Linked DNA regions of Thermovibrio ammonificans HB-1. The main gene of each other region encodes a partner of the protein of the gene in region 2 in a complex. Links are inferred from orthologs where the notes say so. Each region holds a gene or a part of one and is shown on either strand. Other genes may lie near its edges.

Region 1 (7,138 bases), 810 kb from region 2 along the record:
CTTTGAGCTGTAAGTCTGCAACGTTTTTAACCGGCTTTCCGTTGAACTCAACAATAATATCCCCGCTCTTCAGGCCTCCCTTCTCCGCCGGAGAGCCAGGCATAACCTTTGTAACAAGTACTCCTTCCTTAACGCCGAACTTCTGGGCGAGCTCTCCGCTGATGTCTTCAATATAGACGCCGAGCCAGCCCCTTATGACCTTACCGTACTTCAGGAGGTCTTCCATTACCTTCTTTGCGATGTTTATGGGAACGGCAAAGCCGAGCCCTTGGGCGTTTCTGACGATTGCGGTGTTTATACCTATTACCCTGCCGTGAATATCGCACAGCGGACCGCCGCTGTTACCGGGGTTAATTGCGGCATCGGTCTGGATAAAGTCCTCGATGGGGTTGAGGCCGAGTCCGTGTCTGCCCTTTGCAGATATTATCCCGTGGGTTACAGTCCAGTTCAGGCCGTAGGGGTTCCCCACCGCTATAACAAACTCGCCGACTTTAATCTTGTCGGAGTCTCCCAACTGGAGAACGGGAACCTTTTTGTTCCCAACGTGGATTTTTATCAGGGCAACGTCGGTTTTTGGGTCTGTTCCAACAACTTTTGCCCTGTAGACCGTGCCGTCGCTGAGCTTCACCCTTATCTTCTTGGCGTGGGCTACAACGTGGTTGTTGGTGAGTATGTAGGCCCAGCCGTCTTTTACCTTAACGATGAAACCCGAGCCTAAAGCCCTTGTCTGGAACGAGTCGGGGAAGTTGGGAAAGGGGAAAGGTATTCCGAACTGGTGGAAGAAGTCCCTGAACTGGGGCGGAATAGGAGGGTGCTTAAACTTTATCTCGGAAACCGTGCTGATGTTTACAACCGCCGGTTTAACCTTCTCGGCTACGCTCTCGAATACCCTCTGTAGAGACTGAACAACCTGGTAGTCCTGCTGTGTGGCCTCAACCTGGGCCATAACCGGAGCAGAGGCTGCCACGAGCGTAAAAGCCGCGGCGACACACCCTTTTAGAAGCTGTCTTGTGTTCATCGCACTTACCTCCTGTTCTTATTTTGTCTGGGCGTAGATTAACTGTTTTATCTTCTTCTCAGATAGAACTCTCCTTGCCCCGATAAACCTCCTCCTGAAGTACCTGTCGTTAAGGGACGAAATTGCCAAGCCGTGGTACATAGAGGAGAAGTGGATGAACTTGCCGTTTCCTATGTAGATTCCCACGTGAGAGGGGTAGCGGGCGTAAGTTCTGAAGAAGACCAAATCTCCGACCTTTAAGTGGTGCCTGTCTATGGGAATTCCGAAGTTGTACTGGGCTCTTGCCGTTCTCGGAAGCTTTACCCCCAGCTTCCTGTAAACATACATCGTGAACGACGAGCAGTCGAGGCCGAACTTGGGGTTGTTCCCCCCGAAAACGTAAGGGGTGTTTTTAAGCTCTTTAAACACCTGAGCGAGCGTTTTAAAGAATATCCCCTTATACTCGGGGTTGTTGAGGATAGAGAGGCTCCAGTTGTCGTACTTCACGTTTAGGGGAGTTGAAAGCACGTCGGAAAGCTCTTCGGCCTCCTGGTAAACAGCGTTGGTAAGGGGAACCATCTCGCTGCTTATCGATGATATGTTCCTCTCAACTTCCGACTTTTTCTCTATGAAAGAGATGGTTTCGGTGCTCTTTTCCGGGCGAAACTGGCGGTACCAAGCCCTGCTGTGGAAGCGCGGCGGTATGTAGAGCCGCTGGCCGGGCCTCAGTATGTTTGAGCGCAGGTGATTGGCCCGCTTAAGCTCCCTTATGGAGATGTGGAACCGGTGGGCGATTTTGTACAGTGAATCGCCCCTTTTTACCGTATAAATCCGGGCCTGGGCGGAGCTAACGCCTATCAGAACGAGAGTTAAGGCTGCAAGGATTCTCTTCACCATCCCCTCTCTTAAACTTTCAGCCAACTATTCTATCAAACCGTTTGTAGATTTGAGTCTTGGGAGTGCTGAGCTTCTTGCACCTGCTCTTTTGCATACCTGTAGTAGTTGAAGAGTGAATCTACAACGCCGTTCTCTATGTTGGAGATAAGGTCTTCAAACAGCTGGAAGGCCTCCTTCTTGAACTCTACAACCGGGTCCCGCTGGCCGTATCCCCTCCAGCCTATACTCTCCTTTATGTGGTCCAGGGCTCTCAGGTGCTCCCTCCAGTATTGGTCGAGCCTGTCGAGCATTACAACCCTCTCTATCTCCCTGAGCTGACCCTCTCCGACCAGTTTCTCCAGCTCGTTGTACTTCTCAGCAAGCGTGTCGTATATGAGCTTCGCCAGCTTCTCCCTGTCGGTAGGAGCCCCTTCAACTTCAAGGTTCATAAGCTCTTCGTATTTTGTTGGTATCGGGAACTCAAATCCGAACCGCGTCTCAAGGGTTTTCTTGAGCCCTTCAAGGTCCCACTCGTCGGGCAGGACGTTTTCGGGGGCGAAGGAGTCAACAAGCTCCCAGGCTACGTCCTCCATGAAACCTAAAATCTCCTCCTTGAAGTTTTCCCCTTCCAGTATTTTGTTCCTCTGCTCGTATATAACCTTCCTCTGAACGTTGTAGACCTCGTCGTACTCAAGGAGTCTCTTTCTAATCTGGAAGTTCTGCTCCTCCACTCTCCTCTGGGCGTTTTCAAGGGCCTTGCTCACCATCTTATGGGTTATGGGCTCGTCTTCGGGAACGTTCATCATCTCCATCAGCTTCTTTATGCGGTCGGAACCAAAGAGCCTCAGCAGGTTATCCTCCAGTGAGAGGAAGAACCTGGACTCTCCCGGGTCTCCCTGCCTGCCGGCCCTTCCCCTGAGCTGGTTATCTATACGCCTTGACTCGTTCCGCTCGGTTCCAATGATGTAGAGGCCTCCTAGTTCCTTAACTTTCTCCTTCTCCTTCTCGGTGATTTCCTTGTACTTTTTCAGAGTTTCCTGGTATATCTCTTGGTACTTCTCCTCACCCACCTTTTCCGGGGTAATCCCCCTTTCCTTAAGCTCCTTTTTGGCGAGGAACTCGGGATTGCCGCCAAGGAGGATGTCGGTTCCCCTACCGGCCATGTTGGTGGCTATTGTTACCGCTCCCAACCTTCCCGCCTGGGCAACAATCTCTGCCTCTTTCTCGTGGTATTTGGCGTTTAGTACCTGGTGGGGAATGCCCCTCTGTTTTAAGAGTCTGGAGAGGTACTCAGAGTCCTCTATGGAGTTTGTTCCCACGAGAACCGGTCGGCCGATTTTGTAGTTCTTCTCTATCTCCTTTATCACTGCGTTGAACTTTGCCCTCTTTGTTTTGAATATGAGGTCGGGGTGGTCTTTCCTGATTACCGGTTTGTTTGTGGGGATAACGACTACGTCGAGGCCGTAAATCTCTTTAAGCTCTGCCGCTTCCGTTTCTGCCGTTCCCGTCATGCCGGCGAGCTTTTTGTAGAGCCTGAAGTAGTTCTGGAGGGTAATGGTTGCAAGTGTCTGGTTTTCCGCCTCTATCTTTACCCCTTCCTTGGCCTCTACAGCTTGGTGGAGACCGTCGCTCCAGCGTCGGCCTGGCATAATCCGGCCGGTGAACTCGTCTACGATTATCACTTTGCCGTCTTTTACAACGTAGTCTACGTCCCTTTTGAAGAGGTGGTGGGCCCTGAGGGACTGTATTATCGCGTGGAGGAGGTCTGAGAATTTGGGGTCGTAAAGGTTGAACTCCTTCATTCCCGTCATTTTCTTGACTATCTCTTCTACGTGGCGGATGCCTTCGTCGGTGAGGGTTGCCGTTTTTGTCTTCTCTTCGAGCTTGAAGTCTTTCTCTTTTTTGAGCTGGCGGACTATGGCATCGGCTATGTAGTAAACGTCTACACTCTCTTCGGAGGGGCCGGAGATTATAAGGGGAGTTCGGGCTTCGTCTATGAGGATTGAGTCGGCCTCGTCTACTATTGCGTAGAAGAGCTCCCTCTGGACTTTCTCCTCTTTTGAGAAGACCATGTTGTCTCTGAGGTAGTCGAATCCGAACTCGGAGTTTGTTCCGTAGGTGATGTCGCGGGCGTACATCTCTTTCCGCTGGGGAGGCTCCATCTGGTTCTGGAGGTAGCCTACGGTTAACCCCAGGTAGTTGTAAACGGGGCCCATCCACTCTGCGTCCCTTTTGGCCAGGTAGTCGTTTACGGTTACAACGTGGACGCCCCTGCCTGCAAGTGCGTTGAGGTAGGAAGGCAGGGTTGCAACCAGAGTTTTACCTTCGCCTGTTTTCATTTCGGCGATTTTTCCCTGGTGGAGAACGATGCCGCCTATCAGCTGGACGTCGTAGTGGCGCATTCCGAGGGTTCGCTTTGCGGCTTCTCTAACGGCTGCAAAGGCCTCGGGGAGTATTTTGTCCATGTACTTGAACTGTTCCTGGGCCGTTTGGAGCTTTTGGAGCTCGGAGCGCCACTTGGCGGTGAGGGATTGAAGCTCTTCCTTGCTCTTTTTCTCAAACTCCTTTTCGAGACTGTTGATTTTCTCTACTATGGGCTTGAGCTTTTTTATAACCCTTTCGTTTCTGCTGCCGAGAATCTTTGTCAATATGGCATTTATCATAGTGGTCCTCCCGATAGGCTTTAAAGTGGTTGGAAGTCGATTCGGCCGGAGGTTAGCGGGCAGGGGTGGGGGATGCTCTTGAAGGGGCATTAAGGTTTAGTGGGCTCCCTTTAAAAACGGCCTCTGTCTTTAAAGGAACCGGGAGTTCCCGGCTCTCGGAGGCGGTTACTCTTTCCTCTTTGAAGGTTTTAACTTCGCAGAGCGTATGAGTTAAAAGGGAAGAGCAGACCGGACGGTCTGTAAACTGAACCGCCGCTTCGGCGGCCGGTGCGGCACACACCGTTATTGTTAGAAGGATAATTCCGAATATCAGCCTGCTCAGTCTCATTGCACACTAAAACTACTATAGTTGCTCCTAAATGTCAAAGGTGACCCTCTCCCCCGGTTGGATTACTGTTACCCGGTCTGTTATTCCCGATGTTAGGCTGCAGGCCATCAGTCTTTCGAGTGCCCTTTCTAACCTAAGGAAGAGGGGAATCAGGTGCCAGCTCCCGAAGTGTATGGGAACGAGGCGGCGAGCTTTAAGGATTTTGAAACCTTTAACTGCCTCCTCCGGCGTTTGGTGGAACTTCCTGAAAACGGGGAAGAACCCTCCTATGGGGAGCATTGCCACATCTATCTTGAACTTCTCCCCTATGGAGCTGTAGAGGTGCTCCGAGAAGGCTGTATCCCCGGCAAAGTAAACGGTAACCCCTCCGTGTTCTATTACGAACCCGCCTACCCCGGTGTCGGGGTGGAGTAGGTTTCGGCCCCGGTTGTGGTGGGCCGGAACTTTCCAGAACCTTACCCCTTCAATCTCTACCGACTCAAAGTTTTTCAGCTCTATTACCTCTTCCCTTTTTATCACCTTTTTACAGTTTTCCGGAGTCAGGTATACGGGCTTTCCTTTTAGCCTTTTTACGGTTTTAAGGTCCAGGTGGTCGTAGTGGGCGTGGGATACGATGACAACTTTCGGGGTTACCTCCTCCGGCCTTTTGGCAGCCGGCACTGCCCTCTTTATTCCCCCTGCACACTCGGTTAAGAAGGGGTCTGTTAGGACCTCCAAACTTCCAATCTTTACCGTAAAGGTGGAGTGACCTAAATTTTCTATCTGTAGTGTCATGGAGTTCAATTTATCAACTTTTCGGGAGAGAACAATGGAAAAGGGGTTCAGGGACATTGAGGAGTACTTCCTAAGGGTAGAGGCCGAGCAGCGGCAACGGCAGTCTCAGCAGGTTCAACGGAAGGAGAGGCGGTTCCAGAGTAGGGATAGCCTTGTAAGGCAGATTAAGAACCTGAACGAGAAGCTTAAAGGTAAGGACAGGAAAATAAAGGAGCTCTATCAGGAGATAGGGGAGCTTCGCTCCCAACTTCAACAGCTGAAAAAGCGGGAGGAGGAGTTCAGAAAGAGAGAGCAGGAGCTTAAAGACATAGACCGTTACAGGGCCAAAATAGAGGACCTCCAGATAGAGATATCCCGCCTGAAGGGCGAAGTTGCCCAGAAGGAGCGTCAGATAGAGAACCTGAAGGCTCAGGAAGTCCCAAAGCCCAAGGTTGAGCTCTTCATAGAGGTTGCCCTTAACGCCCTTACCGAGCTTGTTGAGGGTAAGGGAGGGAAGCTCAAGGTTCTCTTCTCTAAGCGGTTCAGGAAAGATATGGTTAAAGAGGTTTCCGTTAAACCCTTCCTGTTCGATAGCTTCGTATCTGCCCTTTCACGGATAGAGAGCACCTCCCGGCTACTGAGGAGGGACTCTAAACACGACATCTACAGGCTCAGGGTAACCTCTCCCTACGGTGAGTACAGGGCCATCTACCTGAAGATGGAGGGAGAAACGGTTAAGTTTGTCCGGTTCGGCCAGAGAGACTCCATCTACCAAGAGCTCGATGCCTGCGGGTGGAAGTTTGAATGAGGGTAATTACAAGCCTTGAAGCCCTTGAAGGGCTTTTACCCCTCTCTCCCCGAGAGAGGGAGGCCTTCAGGGCCGTTGTTCCCGTATACCCTTTTTCTACAACCGAGTACTACGCCCGGCTGGCGGCCGAGAGCTTCGCCGTAAGGCGTATGCTCCTTCCTTCCCTTGAAGAGCTTAACCCTGAGCTTCAGAACCTCGGGGAGCCCGACCCCTTAAGGGAGGAGCGCGACAGGAAAGCTCCTTGCCTAACCCACCGTTACCCCGATAGGGTTCTCGTTGTAACAACCAACTACTGTCCGGTTCTGTGCCGGTTCTGTATGCGTAAGCGTAACTGGAGGAGGCCTCTCTTTACAATCTCAGAAGATGAGGTAGATGCAGTTCTCTCCTACGTGCGGAGAAACCCTCAGGTTCGGGACGTCCTCATCTCCGGCGGAGAGCCCCTCCTTCTGCCATTAGAGCTTCTGGAGAGGCTGCTCTTGGGTCTGAAGAAAATAGAGAGCGTTGAGGTTGTTCGGATAGGCACCCGGCTGCCTGTTGTTGAGCCCTCTGCGGTTCTGAGGAGTGAGCTCCTTTCGCTCCTTGAGAGGGCCCAAAAAGTTTGGGTAAACACCCACTTTAACCACCCCGACGAACTTACTGCAGAGGCGGCCGAAGCGGTAAAGGCCCTTTTAAAGTGCGGCGTTCCCGTTAACAACCAAACAGTTCTCTTGAAG
Region 2 (6,787 bases):
CACGTCCCCTATCCAGCCGTCAACAACTGCCCCGAAGTCGAGGGAGACTATGTCCCCCTCCTTAAAGACTTTGTTTTTAGTCGGGAGACCGTGGACAACCTCCTCGTTCACGGAGACGCATATGGCTCCGGGGAAGCCCCCGTAGCCGAGAAAGGCCGGCCTAACGCCGTACTCCTTACAGTAGCTTCTTGCAAGCTTGTCTATGTCGAGGGCGGTTATACCCGGAGCCACGTTCTCCGCAATTTTAAGGAGAATCTCCATAGTGGTAGCAGCAGCCGTTCGGAGCTTGGCTATCTCTTCGGGGGTTTTAAGGATTATTCCGTGCTTTGTCCGCTTCAACTTTAACCCTTCAACCCGAGAGCTTCTTCAATTTTGGCAGTTATCTCGTCTATGTCTCCCACTCCGTAAATCTCAACAAGGAGGCACTTTTCGGAGTAGTAGTCTATAAGAGGAGCGGTCTGCTCCCTGTAAACTTTTAGCCTCTTCCTTATAACCTCTTCGGTATCGTCTTCCCTTCCCCTCGCAAGGAGGCGTTTAACAATCTCTTCATCGTCTACGTTGAGGTAGATTACCCTGTCGAGGGGCATGTTGAGCTCTTCGAGCATCTGGTCGAGGGCTTTGGCTTGGGCGATTGTCCGGGGGAAACCGTCGAGGATAAAGCCCTTCTCTTTAACGTCGGGCTCGGATAGCCTCTCCCTGATGATACCTATTATTACGTCGTCGGGAACGAGCTCTCCCCTGTCCATGTAAGTTTTCGCAAGCTTTCCGAGCTCAGTCCCCTCTTTAACGGCGGCACGCAGGATGTCGCCGGTAGATATGTGGGGAACGCCGTACTTGGCCGCAATCCTCTGGGCCTGAGTTCCCTTTCCGGCTCCGGGAGGGCCTAAGAAGACTACTTTTATCATCTGGAACCTCCTGCTCCCAAGCGCATCTTTCTCCGTCTTCTTCCGAGGAAGCCTTCGTAAGAGAGCATAAGGGCGAAAGCTTCCATCCTCTTGAGGGTATCGAGGGCCACACCTACAACAATCAGGATGGCCGTACCGCCGAAGTAAAAGGGCAGGTTCATCTTCTGAACGATAATCATCGGAATTAAGGCCACAAGCGTCAGGAAGACCGCCCCTGCAAAGGTGAGTCTCGATACGATTCTGTCGAGGTACTTGGCGGTGTCGGTTCCCGCCCTAACGCCGGGGATGAAGCCTCCGGCTTTGTTGAGGTTTTCGGCTATCTCTTCAGGGTTGAAGACTATTGCGGTGTAGAAATAGGTGAAGAAGAAGATTAAAGCGCCGTAAACAACCAGGTAGAGCGTAGTTCCCGGCTGAAGGGCCTCATAGATTGACTGGGCAATCGGGTTGTGAATGAAGCGAACAACGGTTGCCGGGAACATCAGGATAGAGGCTGCAAAGATTATGGGAATAACGCCGGCCGGGTTGAGTTTAATGGGAAGATAGCTGGTGTAGCGCCCTACGGCCTGACGGCCGACTGTTCTCCGGGCATACTGGAGGGGGACTCTCCTTTCGGCCTCTTGAATGTAAACTATGGCGGCAATCATCAAGACTATGATTGCCACAACCGTCAGGAGTTTAAAGAGGGACATGTCCCCGCTCTTCACCATTGTGAGCACCCTTATAACGGCAGAGGGGATGCTCGCAACGATACCGGCGAAAATCAAAAGAGACATTCCGTTACCGATACCTTTTTCGGTTATCTTCTCGCCGAGCCACATCAGGAAAGTTGAGCCGGCAGTAAGGGTGGTAACGGTTACGAAGAGGAAGGTAAAGCCGGGGTTGGGAACTATGGGAACGCCCGTAGGGCTCGTCATGCTCTCAAGGCCTATCGCTATTCCGAGGGCCTGAATGAAGGCAAGGAGAACCGCACCGTAGCGGGTGTACTGGTTGATTTTCCTCCTGCCGTACTCCCCTTCCTCTTTCGCAAGTTTCTCTATAGAGGGAATGGCTACAGTGAGAAGCTGCATGATGATGGAGGAGCTGATGTAGGGCATAACGCCGAGGGCAAAGATGGTGAGTTTCCTCAGGGCCCCTCCGGAGAAGATGTCCATCATGCCGAAAACGGTCCCCTGGGCCCTTTGGAAGAAGTCTACAAGGGCTTCAACGTTTATACCGGGGACGGGAATATGGGCTCCCAGCCGGAAAACGGCCAGGAGCGCTAAGGTAAAGAGGAATCTCCTCCTGAGCTCAGGAACCGCCGTAACGTTGGCAAATATTTTGGAAAGGTTCATTTACCTTCTCCTTAGGCTATCTCTTCCCAGGAGCCTCCCGCCTCCTCAATTTTACGCTTAGCAGATTCGGAGAACTTGTGGGCCTTAACTACCAGCTTCTTGGTGAGCTCTCCGTCCCCGAGAACCTTAACGGGAAGGTTCCTTTTTACAAGGCCAACCTGCTTTAAAAGTTCAGGGGTAACTTCGGTTCCCTCTTCGAAGCGCTCCTGGAGGTCCCTTACGTTAACAACGGCGTACTCCTTCTTAAAGGGAGCGTTGGAAAAGCCGCGCTTGGGAAAGCGCATGTAAAGGGGAGTCTGGCCACCTTCAAATCCGGGCCTGGTTCCGCCCTTCCATCCGGAGCGGGCCTTCTGACCCTTCTGTCCCCTTCCGGAGGTTTTACCGTGGCCAGAGCCGTGACCCCTACCTACACGCTTCTTCTCACGGACAGCTCCAGGGTTGGGCTTAAGGTTATTCAGTCCAAGTCCCATTTTACTCCTCCACAGGTTCTACTTTTACGAGTTCTTTAACTTTCTCAATCATTCCCTCAATTGCGGGATTCAGCTCCTTAACGGTGGAAGCTCCTCTCTTCCTGAGGCCGAGAGCTTCGAGAGTTGCCTTCTTCCTCTTGCTCTTACCGGCAAGGCCGCGAACGAGCGTTATCTTAACCTTAGCCATTGTTACCTCCTGATAATCTCACCTTCTTTTGTTACTTTGCGGCCCGGAAGCTTCCAGCGCCTGCGAAGCTCCTCAACGGGAACTCCGCGGAGCTTGGCAAACTCCTCGGGAGTCTTAAGTTGCTCAAGGCCTTTGAGAACAGCCCTAACAACCGTGTGGGGGTTTGTAGAGCCTATAACCTTTGTGAGAATGTCGGTTACGCCGGCAGACTCAAGAACGGCACGAACCGGAGCAGACGCAATAACTCCGGTACCGGGAGCGGCCGGCCTCATAATAACCTTGGAGCCGCCGAACTTGGCCTCAACCTCGAAGGGAATGGTTCCGTCTACAACGGGAACCTTTATAAGGTTCTTCTTGGCATCTTCAGTGGCCTTCCTTATAGCGTCTGGAACCTCTGCAGCTTTACCCCTTCCAAAACCGACAACGCCTTTACCGTCGCCTACAACAACGAAGGCGGTAAAGCTGAACTTCCTTCCGCCGGTTACAACCTTAGCGTTCCTGTTAATGTGAACAAGTCTCTCTTTAAGCTCTAAACCGTCAGGTTTTACCCTCTTCGCCATGATACCTCCTTAGAATTCAAGTCCGCCTTCCCTTGCACCTTCGGCAAGGGCCTTAATACGGCCGTGGTAGATGAAACCGCCCCTGTCAAAAACTACCTTCTTTATGCCCTTTTCAAGGGCACGCTTCGCGATAAGCTTACCGACCTCAAAGGCCTCTTCGGTTTTGGTAAGCTCGGGCATCCTCGGCCTGATTTCCTTGTCGAGAGTAGAGGCGGAAACAAGTGTAACACCCTTTGTATCGTCAATAATCTGTGCATAGATGTGCTTCAAGCTCTTGTAAACCGCCAGCCTCGGCCTTTCGGGCGTTCCGAATACCTTTTTCCTAACCCTTCTGTGCTTCTTCGCAATTCTCTCACGCCTTGTTAACTTAGCCATCTTCTCACCCCTTTAAGGTTACTTCTTAGCAGACTTACCGGCCTTGAGGATAATCCTCTCACCCCTGTACCTGATACCTTTACCCTTGTAAGGCTCAGGCGGCCTGAAGGAGCGGATTTCGGCCGCAACCTGGCCTACCTTCTGCTTATCTATACCGCGAACGTAGATGTTGTTGTCCCTGTCGACCTCAATCTGAATACCCTCCGGAATCTTGTAGAGAACCGGGTGGGAAAATCCAAGGTGAAGCTCCAGAGTATCACCCTTAACGAAGGCCCTGTAACCCAGACCTTTAACCTCAAGAACCTTCTCAAACCCTTTTGAAACTCCGATAACCATGTTGTTTATTATGGCCCTGGTGGTTCCGTGAAGGGCCTTCATCTGCTTCTCGTCGTTGGGCCTCTCAACGATAACCTTGTTGTCTTCAACCTTAATTGTTAACTTCGGGTTGAAGGTAAACTCGAGTTGCCCCTTAGGGCCCTTAACAACAACGTGGTTCCCGGGCTTAACCTCTACCGTTACTCCTTGCGGTATCTCAACGGGAAGCCTACCTATCCTGGACATCTTCTCACTCCTCGCTTAGTTGTTTTTACCAGACGTAGCAGAGAACCTCTCCACCTACGCCGAGCTTCCTGGCCTTGTATCCGGGGATAATCCCCTTGTTGGTGGAGAGAATGGCAACACCGAGACCTGCCTTTACAAGGGGTATCTCGTCCTTACCTACGTAAATACGCCTACCGGGCTTAGATACCCTCTTAATCTCGTTGATGACCCTCTCCTTATTGGGGCCGTACTTCATATGAACCCTGATAACCTTCTTCTTGTTCTCAGGGTTCTTGGCCCTCTTGAAGGGCACCTCTATAACCTCGTAGTCCTTTATAAAACCTTCCTCTTTCAGGATTTTCGCTATGGCCTCGTTAACCTTAGAATAAGGAGCTTCTACAGTCTCGTGGTAAACAAGGTTCGCGTTCCTAATCCTCGCGAGGAAATCGGCAACAGTATCCATCATCATGGCTTCTCTACCCCTCTAACCAATTTTTACCAGCTGGCCTTCTTCAGGCCCGGAATTTTTCCTTGGAGTGCAAGGGTTCTAAAGCAAAGCCTGCACATTCCAAATTCCCTTATGTAACCCCTCGGACGACCGCAGAGGGGACAGCGGTTGTACTTCCTTACTTTGAACTTCGGCTCCTTTTGAGCCTTTACGATTAAAGCTTTCCTTGCCATAAATGCCTCCTATTCGGGTTACTTCCTAAACGGAAATCCGAGAGCCTCCAGGAGGGCTTTTGCCTCCTCGTCGGTTTCGGCAGTTGTAACTATAGTGATGTTCATACCACGGATTTTGTCAACTTTGTCGTAGTCAATCTCGGGGAAAACGGTCTGCTCCTCAAGACCGAAGTTGTAGTTTCCGCGGCCGTCAAAGGACTTCGGAGAGAGCCCTTTAAAGTCCCTAACCCTCGGAAGGGCCATGGAGATGAGCCTGTCAAGGAAATCCCACATACGGTCCCTTCTGAGGGTCACTTTGGCTCCGATGGGCATTCCCTTACGGAGCTTAAAGCCGGCCTCGGAACGCTTTGCCCTCCTAACGGAAGGCTTCTGACCGGTAATGAGGGCAAGGTCGTTCATGGCGTTCTCAAGCTCCTTTATGTTCTGAACGGCCTCACCCACACCCATGTTAACAACAATCTTCTCTATTCTCGGCACCTGCATAACGTTTTTGTAGCCGAACTTCTTCATAAGTGCAGGTATAACTTCCTCTTTGTACTTCTTCTTCAGTCTCGGAACGTACTTCTCCTCTGCCATACTACCTCCCTACGCGGATTACCGACCCGCCTTCTGTGGTTTGCTAATCTCGTCAATAATCTCTCCAGACTTCTTAGCGTAACGAACCTTTTTGCCGTCTACAAACTTTATGCCAACCCTTGTGGGCTCGCCAGTCTTGGGGTCAACAAGCATAACGTTGCTGATGTGTATGGGGGCCTCTTTCTCTATGATGCCGCCCTCGGGGTTGGTTTGAGAGGGCCTAACGTGCTTCTTAACGATTCTTACACCTTCAACTATCACCCTCTCCTTCTCAGGGAGAACCTTCAAAACCTTACCTACTTTACCCTTATCTTTACCGGCGATAACAATAACCTTGTCGCCGGCCTTTATCTTGAACTTCTTCTTAGCAGCCATTAGCAGCCCTCCTTAAATAACTTCAGGAGCAAGAGTGGTTATCTTGGTGAAGCCTTTCTGCCTTGCCTCCCTTGCAACCGGACCGAGAATACGAGTTCCCAACGGCTCTCCCTGCTTGTTGAGGAGAACGCAGGCGTTGTCGTCGAACTTGATGTAAGTTCCGTCGGGACGCCTCACTTCTTTCTTAGTCCTGACAACTACCGCCCTGTAAACCTCTCCCTTTTTGGCGGTAGCGTTGGGAGCAGCCTCCTTAACGGTAACAACTATCTGGTCACCGAGGGAGGCGTACCTGCGGTTTGAACCGCCGAGAACGCGGATACACTGGACCTTTTTGGCTCCAGTGTTGTCTGCCACGTTAAGGTATGTCTGAACCTGAATCATCGCCTCACTCCTTTAGTAAGGATTTACTCCTGTTCCTCTGTGGTTTCACCGAGTTTCTTGGCCTTCTCGATAATCTCAACGACCCTCCACCTCTTGTGACGGGAGAGGGGACGGGTCTCCATAATCTTTACAACGTCTCCAACCTGGCACTGGTTGAGCTCATCGTGTGCCATGTACTTTTTAGACTTCTTAACCCTCTTACCGTAGAGGGGGTGACGAAACTCCCTGGTTACACGGACAACAACGGTTTTGTCCATTTTGTCGCTAACGACAACTCCTATCCTTACCTTACGCCTGTTAACTCTGGTCTCTGCCATAGTCTCCTCCGTTAAGCCTTAACGCCACGCTCTCTGAGGATTGTGAGAATGCGGGCTATCTGACGCCTGGTCTTACGAATCTCCATAGG

The links.
Region 1: the proteins of secY (region 2) and secA are in contact, whole or in part, in a crystal structure (PDB 3DIN), measured with the Thermotoga maritima proteins. The link is inferred for Thermovibrio ammonificans HB-1 from one-to-one orthologs. Residues at the interface, in WP_004081795.1 of Thermotoga maritima: Glu108, Gly109, Glu110, Glu111, Ala236, Glu237, Arg238, Arg239, Ile240, Thr241, Ile242, Gln243, Tyr244, Ala245, Arg246, Arg247, Val248, Thr249, Gly250, Arg251, Arg252, Val253, Tyr254, Gly256, Ala257, Ser258, Thr259, Tyr260, Leu261, Pro262; in WP_004082002.1 of Thermotoga maritima: Glu261, Ala262, Arg263, Lys300, Ala301, Arg302, Thr303, Ile304, Ile305, Leu323, Tyr324, Asp325, Pro326, Val329, Ser330, Tyr333, Ile336, Lys340, Phe345, Val349, Glu363, Phe364, Tyr374, Ser375, Gly376, Gly377, Glu393, Ile395, Thr482, Ser483.

Annotation. Positions count from the first base shown.
Region 1 is NC_014926.1:1,056,914-1,064,051, reverse strand. Bases 1,727-4,891 are described here. They hold secA (preprotein translocase subunit SecA), read right to left. Parts: upstream 4,537-4,891; coding sequence 1,927-4,536; downstream 1,727-1,926. Other genes in these bases: THEAM_RS05425 (hypothetical protein), read right to left, coding at 4,589-4,864; THEAM_RS05435 (C40 family peptidase), read right to left, coding at 1,727-1,894. Outside these bases: THEAM_RS05440 (DegQ family serine endoprotease), read right to left, coding at 1-1,018; more of THEAM_RS05435, read right to left, coding at 1,037-1,726; THEAM_RS05420 (MBL fold metallo-hydrolase), read right to left, coding at 4,892-5,695; THEAM_RS05415 (coiled-coil domain-containing protein), read left to right, coding at 5,673-6,425; THEAM_RS05410 (KamA family radical SAM protein), read left to right, coding at 6,422-7,138. UniProt on the Escherichia coli protein: Required for protein export, interacts with the SecYEG preprotein conducting channel.
Region 2 is NC_014926.1:247,714-254,500, reverse strand. Bases 70-2,883 are described here. They hold secY (preprotein translocase subunit SecY), read right to left. Parts: upstream 2,237-2,883; coding sequence 902-2,236; downstream 70-901. Other genes in these bases: rpmD (50S ribosomal protein L30), read right to left, coding at 2,708-2,883; rplO (50S ribosomal protein L15), read right to left, coding at 2,248-2,706; THEAM_RS01420 (adenylate kinase), read right to left, coding at 342-905; map (type I methionyl aminopeptidase), read right to left, coding at 70-339. Also shown: more of map, read right to left, coding at 1-69; more of rpmD, read right to left, coding at 2,884-2,893; rpsE (30S ribosomal protein S5), read right to left, coding at 2,896-3,453; rplR (50S ribosomal protein L18), read right to left, coding at 3,463-3,828; rplF (50S ribosomal protein L6), read right to left, coding at 3,847-4,389; rpsH (30S ribosomal protein S8), read right to left, coding at 4,415-4,837; THEAM_RS01380 (type Z 30S ribosomal protein S14), read right to left, coding at 4,864-5,049; rplE (50S ribosomal protein L5), read right to left, coding at 5,068-5,625; rplX (50S ribosomal protein L24), read right to left, coding at 5,644-6,000; rplN (50S ribosomal protein L14), read right to left, coding at 6,013-6,381; rpsQ (30S ribosomal protein S17), read right to left, coding at 6,405-6,698; rpmC (50S ribosomal protein L29), read right to left, coding at 6,710-6,787. UniProt on the Escherichia coli protein: The central subunit of the protein translocation channel SecYEG. Consists of two halves formed by TMs 1-5 and 6-10.